Regions from separate parts of the Chryseobacterium sp. 2VB genome, predicted to be linked through region 2. Evidence: riboswitches for the same ligand, from Rfam matches in the RefSeq annotation. Region 2 holds a riboswitch; each other region holds the start of a gene.

What was found. Region 2 has a riboswitch for S-adenosylmethionine ahead of FFS26_RS04105 (SusC/RagA family TonB-linked outer membrane protein). Riboswitches for the same ligand answer to the same signal wherever they lie in the genome.
Region 1: it holds a riboswitch for S-adenosylmethionine, as region 2 does, so the genes downstream of both, FFS26_RS08130 (TonB-dependent receptor plug domain-containing protein) here and FFS26_RS04105 (SusC/RagA family TonB-linked outer membrane protein) in region 2, are expected to answer to the same signal.
Region 3: it holds a riboswitch for S-adenosylmethionine, as region 2 does, so the genes downstream of both, FFS26_RS11070 (alpha/beta fold hydrolase) here and FFS26_RS04105 (SusC/RagA family TonB-linked outer membrane protein) in region 2, are expected to answer to the same signal.

The regions. Positions count from the first base shown of each region.
Region 1 is NZ_SCNC01000006.1:99,889-103,171, reverse strand. It holds gene FFS26_RS08135 (TonB-dependent receptor domain-containing protein) at 1-859, opposite strand, end outside; SAM-I-IV-variant riboswitch at 978-1,075, shown strand; gene FFS26_RS08130 (TonB-dependent receptor plug domain-containing protein) at 1,374-3,283, shown strand, end outside.
Region 2 is NZ_SCNC01000003.1:3,002-6,284, forward strand. It holds gene FFS26_RS04105 (SusC/RagA family TonB-linked outer membrane protein) at 1-1,613, opposite strand, end outside; SAM riboswitch class I at 1,697-1,795, opposite strand; gene FFS26_RS04110 (type II 3-dehydroquinate dehydratase) at 2,040-2,447, shown strand; gene FFS26_RS04115 (hypothetical protein) at 2,512-2,949, shown strand; gene pckA (phosphoenolpyruvate carboxykinase (ATP)) at 3,000-3,283, opposite strand, start outside.
Region 3 is NZ_SCNC01000009.1:152,959-156,241, reverse strand. It holds gene FFS26_RS11075 (ACT domain-containing protein) at 1-728, opposite strand, end outside; gene FFS26_RS11070 (alpha/beta fold hydrolase) at 734-1,672, opposite strand; SAM riboswitch class I at 1,734-1,840, opposite strand; gene FFS26_RS11065 (MGH1-like glycoside hydrolase domain-containing protein) at 2,029-3,283, shown strand, end outside.

The sequences.
Region 1 (3,283 bases), on a different contig from region 2:
CAACTGCTTCCTGTCTTAAATTATTGGTATGGGCAACGTCAGAAGAAGTATAAAAAGCTTCTTTTAAATCTTTCGGGTTTCTCTTGAACGGTAAATCTCCATGCCCGTCACTTAAAGTGTAGTTGTCATTATTATTGTGATAAATATCGTAGTTCAATAATAACCTGTCCTGTCCCAGATCAAAAGTTAATCCGGATTTTGCAAAATATCCGCGTGCGTATCTATCGGTATGGCTTGTTAGAAGCTCATCCTGCTGGCCATTCAGCATACTTTCACGGTAATTCTGCCCCACATTCAGCTGCCATCCGAAATATTTATTTCTTGCATTTAAATTAACGGAATTCGTAGTTCTGCTTCTGTATTGGTCATAATTTGTGAAAGAATAATTTCCTGAATAAGTAGCGGTTAAATATTTATTTGCATTTTTGTTGGTAATGATATTCATGATGGCACCTCCGGAAGTTGCCGGAAACTCAGCACCTGGTTGCGTGATCACTTCAATTCTTTCTACGGAATTGGCCGGCATCCCTTCAAGGAAGGAGTTCAATTCATTGGAAGTGATGTTCAGAGGTCTTCCGTTAAGATATACTTCCAGCATTTTTCCCTGATACATCATCCCGGCAATATCGGTAGATACAAGTCCCGGAAGTTTTTTTATTCCTTCCAGAACATTTCCGTTATTCAGCTGAGGCTGCTCAGAAAAGTCAAAAATAGTACGGTCTGCTTTTTGTTCAACGGCTTTTTTAGTTTTGGTAATGACTACGCCTTCAATTTGCTTTTCCTGAGGTTTATTATTTTTTTCCTGAGAAAAAATAAGAACAGAGCTTAATAAGGATAAAGCGAAAATTGTTTTTTTCATAATGTTTTTACTGTTATCCGGTTAGACGCTGAAAAAGATAATTTGTTACGCTAAAATGTTGAAAATCGAAAATTTAGGCTAAATTTTTTTTATTTCGGAAATAATTATATCTTTGCCGGGTAATTATCAAGAATCTCTAGATGGGATAGCAACCTGCAAAAACAAGCAAGGTGCTACAATCGATAAGCCGGATCTTCCGGAAAAAATGTTTATCATTTCTATCATTACTCCCATCTTGAATTTTTGTTTTAAAAGTTAAAATCAAATGTTTAAAGACAAGGGAAATCACATTCCATCAGTAATTTTTTATTCTTCAGATCATGAAGTGAGCCTTCATTACTCTGATATGTTCTCATGCCATTTCTACATGCGCATGTGTTGTTGTTTCTAGCCTTTTCTATTTCTAAAAAATAATACAAACATTTCGAATTCTATGGTAACCTTACAATTTAGGGCTACAGGATCTGTATTGCTTAAAAAACAAATTTCATCAACAAAAAAGTACACAACAAACATGCATAATTTCAAAAAAAGAATTTTTATTCCTTCTATCGTGCTTATTTCTTCATTTTATTACGCACAGACGGACACTTTACAATCGAAGAAAATAGAAGATGTGGTCATCCTTGGATCAAGGGGTTCCGGAAGATCTTTGACGGATACTCCTGTTCCGGTGGATATCATTAATATATCTAAAATTTTAAAACAGAGCCCGACGAATAATATCAGCCAGGCTTTAAACTATATCGTACCTTCATTTTCATCCACATCACATACTGTAAATGACGGAACTGATTTTGTGGATCCGGCACTGTTGAGGGGATTAGGACCAGATCAGGTTTTGGTTTTACTCAACGGAAAAAGAAGGTATCAGTCTTCACTGATTAATGTTACCCTTACGCCGGGAAGAGGTTCTGTGGGAACCGACCTTAATGCTATTCCTGCTTTTGCATTGGAAAAAATAGAAGTTTTAAGGGATGGAGCTGCTGCCCAGTATGGTTCTGATGCTATTGCGGGAGTGATAAACCTGGGACTGAAAAAAAGGCTTGGATTTTCCGGACAGGTATTTTTAGGCGGATATGCTTCACCTGTTGCCAATAATTTCTCCGGAGGGGTAGACGGACAGACTGTTTCTGTAGACCTTAATTATGGCGCTAAAGTAGGGAAATCCGGATTTTTTAACATTACAGGTTCTGCGCAATACCGTGATCCTTATTCCAGAGCAGGAGTGAGGGAAGGAGATATTTTCAACGCCTATAATGCCATTAATTACCGGGCATTACAGGATGGAGTGAATATTGACGGCTTGTATAAAAACATTACCAATACTTCCAATACTCAGCAAATCATCAATACCATTAAGCAGTATGCAACTAAGGTTGGATATTTCGCACCTGATTTTCAATCTCAGATTTCCGGGGCAAACAGCATTTCTGAGCTTCAAAAAATATTGGGTAAAGATTTTACCTCTGAGGAGCTTAATTACAGAGGATTGGAGAGAAAAGATTTCAGTTTGAGAGCAGGGCAGTCTAAACTGCAGTCCGGACAGCTCTTCTTCAATTCTGAAATTCCTGTAAATGAGGATTGGAAGGTTTATTCATTTGGTGGCTACAGTTACCGTCTTGGTAATGCAGGAGGATTTTACAGGCTTCCAAATAATGAAAGGAATATCAATGCAGTTACTCCCAACGGATATCTGCCTCAGATTGAAGCCACTGTAAATGATTATTCCCTTGCAGCCGGAATTAAAGGAAAATGGGAGGGCTGGAATGTGGATTTCAGTAATACATTCGGGAAAAATGTTTTCGGTTTTGGTGTTGTCAATACTTTTAATGCATCACTTACAGATAGTTCTCCAAGAACCTTTGATGCCGGAGGATCTGAATTCTCACAAAATACCGTCAACCTTGATTTCTCTAAGAAATATGATGTTCTGAAAGGGTTGAACATTGCGTTTGGTGGTGAATACCGACACGAAAATTATAAAGTAAATGCCGGAAAGGAAAACTCTTATGCTTCTTACGATATCTATGGCAGGGTAGTAACGGCAAAAACCCCTGAAAATGAAAAAGTAACCGATTTTTTTGGAAATGTAAGACCCGCAGGAGCTCAGGTTTTCCCCGGCTTCAGTCCTGAAAATGCAGTTTCCGGAAACAGAAACAGTATTGCAGCTTATGCTGATGCAGAACTGGAAATTACGGACAGATGGTTATTGGAAGGAGCTGTACGGTATGAGAATTATTCAGATTTCGGATCTACATTCAATTATAAGGTGGCAACCAATGTAAAACTGGCTTCCAATCTCAACTGGAGAGGAGCTGTCTCTACGGGGTTCAGAGCACCTTCATTGGCACAAATCTATTACAGTTCTACTTCTACGCTGATTCAGCAGGGGAAGACAACGCAAGTAGGTACTTTCAGAAA
Region 2 (3,283 bases):
TTATTACTGTTTCCACTGAAACTTCCCAGCAGAGAAGCAGCATCCGGCTCATAGTAATAAGGCAGTGAAAACTGACTTCTCGTTCCTGAAATCGTCTGATAATCGTATTTGTAGAATTCATGACCTGCTAATGCATTAACGTGATGCTTTCCAAACTTTTTATCATACGTCAGAATATTGCTGGTTGTATAGGAAAGTGTTCTGGTATTGGTCTTCGTCACCGAACCTCCAATTTCAGCACCTTGCCCAAGTAATGGATTTGAATAATAATGTCCGTTATAATTCACCAGATCAACAGAGAAGCTTGTTTTGAATTTTAACTCCGGCAAGAAAGTGAATTCCATGAATCCTTTCCCTGAAAAGTTATCTTCTTTATTTTCGTTTTTGTCCAATGGCAACGTTGCAGCCGCATTTTGGTTCTGAAGTGCATTCGTAGGCCTGTATTTTCCAAAATCATAGATCGGATTTCCGTCGGCATCCAAAACGTAAGTGCCGTCTGCATTTCTTTCATAATAAGGATAGAATGAAGGAATGAATCTTGCCGCATTGATGATATTACTCGCTTTTGAATCCGAAGAAGTAGGCGCCTGCTGAATACTGTTCGTATAGCTTAAATTTACTCCAACATTCAGCCATTTTTTAACTTCGGAATTAATTTTCAGCCTGGTATTATATCTTTTAAAACCAGATTCAATGGCCATACCTTTGTCGTCCAGATAACCAAGGGAAAAGAAGTAATTACTTTTCTCACTTCCTCCGCTGATATCAAGATCCATCTGGTTTCTTGAGGCCACTCTCTGTAAAATATCTCTCCAGTCGTCATTCCAGAGTGGTGATGCTCCCGGTAATAGTTTTCCATCTGTTCCTACCGGTTTTGGATAAGCAGTTCCATAGGGATTGATCCCAAGGGTAGAAACAAGATTATCTGTTGCCATCTGAGCGGCCTGCTGAGAAGAAACTTTACCAGACTGATATCCGTTTCGTAATGCTTCCCAATATAATTGAAAGTACTGATCTGTGTTTACCTGTTCATAATCTTTGACAGCTCTTCCTGAGAATCCCTGGCTGATATTAAAATTAACTTTTGCGTCTCCTTTTTTTCCTGATTTTGTAGTGATGATGATAATTCCGTTTGCCCCTCTTGAGCCATACAAAGCACTTGCTGTAGCGTCTTTCAAAACACTGATGGATTCAATATCACTTGGGCTGATAGAGTTAATATTTCCGTCAAAAGGAATTCCATCCACTACATATAAAGGATCACTGGAAGCACTGATAGAACCGATTCCTCTGATTCTGATAGTAGAAACCGCACCCGGCTGCCCTGAGGCACTGGTCGTCTGAATCCCTGCAACCTGCCCTTCCAATGCTTTGGTAATATTGGTTACAGGTCTGTTATTGATTTTATCACTGGAAATGGTGGCTACAGAACCGGTATAGCTGTTTCTTTTTGCTTTTCCATAAGCTACCACAACTACTTCATCAAGCTCCTTTTCATGAAGACTATCTTTTTTCGCCCTGGAATTCTGTGCACTTACACTGGTGACTCCAAGAAAAAAAGCAGCAACCGAAGGTATCCAGGCTTTAGAATTAAATAAATTTTTACTAATCATAATCAATTTTATTTACCATATATTAAAATTTTGCCCTTTGCAGAAAAGTCAGCAAAGGGCATCGATAAATACGATAAACCAAATGCTTATTTTTCCTTAAAAGGCTGAATGTAACACCTTGCCCTAAGGGTAGGTTGTTAAGACTTCACAGGGTCAGTTCCCTCCATCTTTCTTTATAAGCCGATCGAAATATGGTTGCAAAGCTAAAAACTTTTAGTCTACAAAACAAGTAGACTTATTTATTTTTCATGATAATATTTTAATAATTAACATAAAATTTTAATAAAACCCATTACAATAAGGAGTTGCGACTGTTATCATTTTTTCACACATGACAAATATCATTATCAATAATTCAATGGAATAAAAATTCAGCATCACTTAATTTTTATGTAATTAATTAAAAAAACTTTTTAATTTTATAGAATGAAAGTTTTAATCATCAATGGCCCTAACCTCAATCTGTTGGGCACAAGAGAACCGGAAATCTATGGAAGTGTTTCTATGGAAAGTTATTTGGAAAATTTAAAATCCGAGTTTCAGACTCATGAATTAAAATATTATCAGTCTAATATTGAGGGAGAACTTATCAACAGGCTTCAGGAAGATGACTTCGATGCAGTAGTGATCAATCCCGGGGCTTACACTCACTATTCATATGCGATTGCAGACTGTTTAAAAAATATCAGAAAACCTAAAGTAGAAGTTCATATCAGCAATATCTATAAAAGAGAGGAATTCAGACAGAAATCTGTAACAGCAGCTAATACGGATGCAGTCTTATCAGGCTTTGGAATGGATGGGTATCGGTTGGCCTTATTAAGTTTAAAATAACTTATACTTTTTTATTTAACCACGGATTTCACAGATTTTCATAGATGATTATGAAAAATAATTTATGAAGATAAAGGATAAGATTTACTGTAAAAGCATTGGGGTAAATTCCAGACAATTAACAAAAAGAAAATCTTATATCGTTGAAGAAATAAATGCTGAAAATATAAGAATCTGGAATGATGAAGGAAAGCTCAGATGGTATTCTAAGTTTTATTTCTGCTTGGAGAAAGAACCGGAAATTATTTCCATTCATATTGATGATGAAATAGTAGAGGATACTGAATCTGCAATAGAAGTCACCATTGAATTTTCTGACAAAACAAAATATTGGATGACCTTCACTACTCCAAAGTATTTAAATAAAATATTGGACGGAAAGTCTTACTTTTCTTCAAAGCATTTTATGATTATAAAATATCTGACTGAAGAATCAATCAAATCAACAGTCCTGAAACTGGATGAACAGAATGAATTGATTGAAAGTTGTAAAAAATACTAATAAGAAAGCCTCATCAGTGATGAGGCTTTTTGTATGTTGATTGGTAACTATTAGATAGTCTGTTCCTGCAATTGAGGTCCTGAAGCAACTAATTTCTTACCTTCTTCAGTATTACAGTACTGCTCAAAATTCTTGATATATCTTGAAGCAAGATCTTTTGCTTTTTCTTCCCATTCTGAAGCACTTTCATAGGTATCTCTAGGATCTAAAATACCTGTAGAAACATTTGGTAATTCAGTAGGAATTTCAAGGTTCATGATCGGAACCTGAGTTTTAGGAGCATTATCAATAGAACCGTCAATGATGGCATCAATGATTGCTCTGGTATCTTTCA
Region 3 (3,283 bases), on a different contig from region 2:
ACAACGATCAGATTTTCCAGTTGATTTTCGTTGGAGAAATTAATCAGTTCTTCAACATTTGACGGTCTTTCAGCTGTTAAAACCTCATCTCCCCAATTGGCATCAAACCCTTTTTTGTTGAAGGCAATTTTCTTTGAATTGGCTACCGCAACTACTTTAAGGTCTATTTTTTTACGTTTTTTAATTTCTTCTGCAGATTCAAGTACCTGTTCTATCAAGGTTTTTCCTACGTTTCCGTGACCAATAATGGCCAGATGAACGGTCTTTGGCTTTTTGAAAATTTCAGATTCTATGATATTTCTTGTTTTTTCATCCTGCGAAGAGGTCACTACGATATTGACTCTGTTTTCTCCTGCCACCTGATTTAAAAGTAACGGGAAAACATTATTTCTTGCCAGCTCAGCAAAAACTTTATTGAAATCTTCTGCAACAAAACCAATCACAGAAACATTATTGATACTATAAATCTGAGAAACTTTTCCTGATTTTCTTTCTGCCTCAAATTCATCAATAAGACAGGCAACTGCTTTTTCTGCATCATTTTCATGAACCAGAATAGAAATTCCGTTTTCTATGGCCTGCTGAGAGATTACTCCTACACTGATACGCGCCAAAGTAAGCGCTTTAAAAATTCGTCCGTCAATCCCGATTTCTCCCAGGAAATCTTCTCCTTCAAATTTGACGATTGATCTGTTCTTCAAAAATTTTATTTCGTTAGCATTTTTCATTACTTCTATAAAATGTTTTTAATGATATTATTTAATTGTTGATATTCCATTAGGAAGGCATCATGCCCGTGTATAGATTGGATCTCGTGATAAGAAACATCCTTATTTTTCTCTTTTAAGTTTTCAAAACACATTCGGATTTCAGAAGCCGGGAAGAATAAGTCTGTATCTACGGAGATCATGTGCATTCGTGCCTGAATGTTCTCCAGTGCTGTATCAGCAGCATTTATATTCATTAAGAGATGATTCATCAGTTTGTACGCTTTCAAACTAAATCTTTCGTTTAGCGCATTACCATGATAAACCAGCCAGTCTTCTGATTCCAGGCGTTGTTTGTCCTGGTTATATTGGTTTTGAAATCTGTCATTGAGCGACTGCGGTGTTCTGTAGCACAACATGGCATGAATTCTTGCTTTCTGTAATGGTTCTTCCTTATCATTTAATAAAAATTTCTGAACCAGACACTGTGCATGAAGCCAGTCGTGCGTTCTGTAATCGCAGGCAATAGGAATAAAAATCTCAGCAAGATCCGGCTGCTGGGCAAGCATTTCCCAGGCAATACCTCCTCCCAGAGAGCCTCCTATAATGGCATATAAATTTTTGATCTGTAAAACTTCAAGCCCTTTCAGAAATATCGCAGCGATATCTGAAGGAGTAAAGTCTTCATAATCTTCAATTAAAAAATCGTCATATCCGTTTCCTGGTATATTGAAGCACAGAACGGTATACTGATCGGTATCAACAATCTGATTTTTCCCTACCAGCTGTTTCCACCAGCCTTTTTCTCCGGATACATTTGAGTTTCCGGTGAGAGCATGGTTGATTAAGATAACAGGGGCTGTAAACAGATCTTTCCCAAAGAGCTGATAGCTCAACGGGATATGGTATTCCTTTTGGGAATGAGTTTGATACGTAAGATTAATATAGTTTAGTTCTGTTTTCAATTCTATTAAATTTTAATACAATTGAAAATGCCACAGGAAATGGCTGAAAAAGAACTTCAGTGAGTTATCTGTCCAAAATTATTTGGTAGAACGTAGCACCTTCTTTGCTTGCGCAAAGGGTTGCTAAGGTTTCATAGGGTCTAATCCCTCAACCTTTCTTGATAACATTTTCAATATTTGAATGAACGAATGGTGCAAAGGTAGTTCTTTTCTTTTAATTTCAAAAAAAAATTATTTTAATATTTAAAAAAGCCCTTAAATACAAGTATTCCAAGACCATATTAATAATTGTTCAGATGAAAAAAATTGGAATTACTTCTCAAAAAAACTAACTTCGTATTGAAAAATGATGCCATATGACCGCCGAAAAAGATAGATTACAAGATACCAAATGGAAAAACTGGGGACCTTATGTAAGCAACCGGCAGTGGGGAAATGTACGTGAAGATTATAGCCCGAACGGGAATGCCTGGAATTTCACCAATCATAATAATGCCGAAAGCTATGCCTACCGCTGGGGTGAAGAAGGCATTGCCGGAATTTCCGATGTAAAGCAGCTTTTATGTTTTGCTTTTTCATTCTGGAACAAGAAAGATAAAATGGTAAAAGAACGGTTCTTTGGCCTGAGCAATCCTCAGGGAAACCATGGGGAAGACATCAAAGAAATCTTTTATTACCTGGATAATACGCCTACCCACAGCTATATGAAAATGCTGTACAAGTACCCGATCAATGAGTTTCCTTATGATGACATTCTTGCTGAAAATGGAAAACGCAGCAAAAAGGAACCTGAGTATGAGCTTTTCGACACCGGGATTTTTGATAATGATGAATATTTTGATATTTTCATAGAATATTGTAAAGCCGATCACAATGATATTCTGGCCAGGGTGACAGTCTGTAACCGAAGCCAGCATGAGGCACCTATCGTGGTGGCACCTACAGCATGGTTCAGAAATAACTGGAAATGGGGATACAACACCTATAAGGCAGAACTTAATGCTTCTCATGACGGAAGTATCAATATTGCCCACGACAGTATTTCGATAAAGAAGCTGTATTCCAGAAATTCAAATGCACAAAGTGTATTTTGTGATAATGAAACCAATACTTCTAAGCTTTACGGAGCTCCTGCAGTTGAAAACACCTATTTCAAAGACGGAATCAATAATTATATTATCCATCAAACGGATACGGTAAATCCCGAAAAAAGAGGAACAAAGGCTTCTTTTCTGATTGATGAGCTTATCGGAGCCGGAGAATCAAAGGTTTTTGAATTCAGATTGTGCCCGGATGAAGCCGATGAGCCTTTTGAAAACTTTGATGAAATTTTCAATACCCGGCAGGCTGAAGCTGAAGAGTTTTATCAGGAAATTCAGAGCGATACCGTTAACGAAGATGAGAGAAATGTACAGAGACAGGCTTTTGCAGGACTTCTCTGGAACAAACAGTTTTATCATTATAATATCGGAAAATGGCTGAAAGGTGATCCCAACTTTGAAGCCCCAAGAAATTTCAACGAATATGTAAGAAATACGGAATGGAATCATCTCCATAATAAGGATATTATTTCTATGCCCGATAAATGGGAGTATCCATGGTATGCCACAT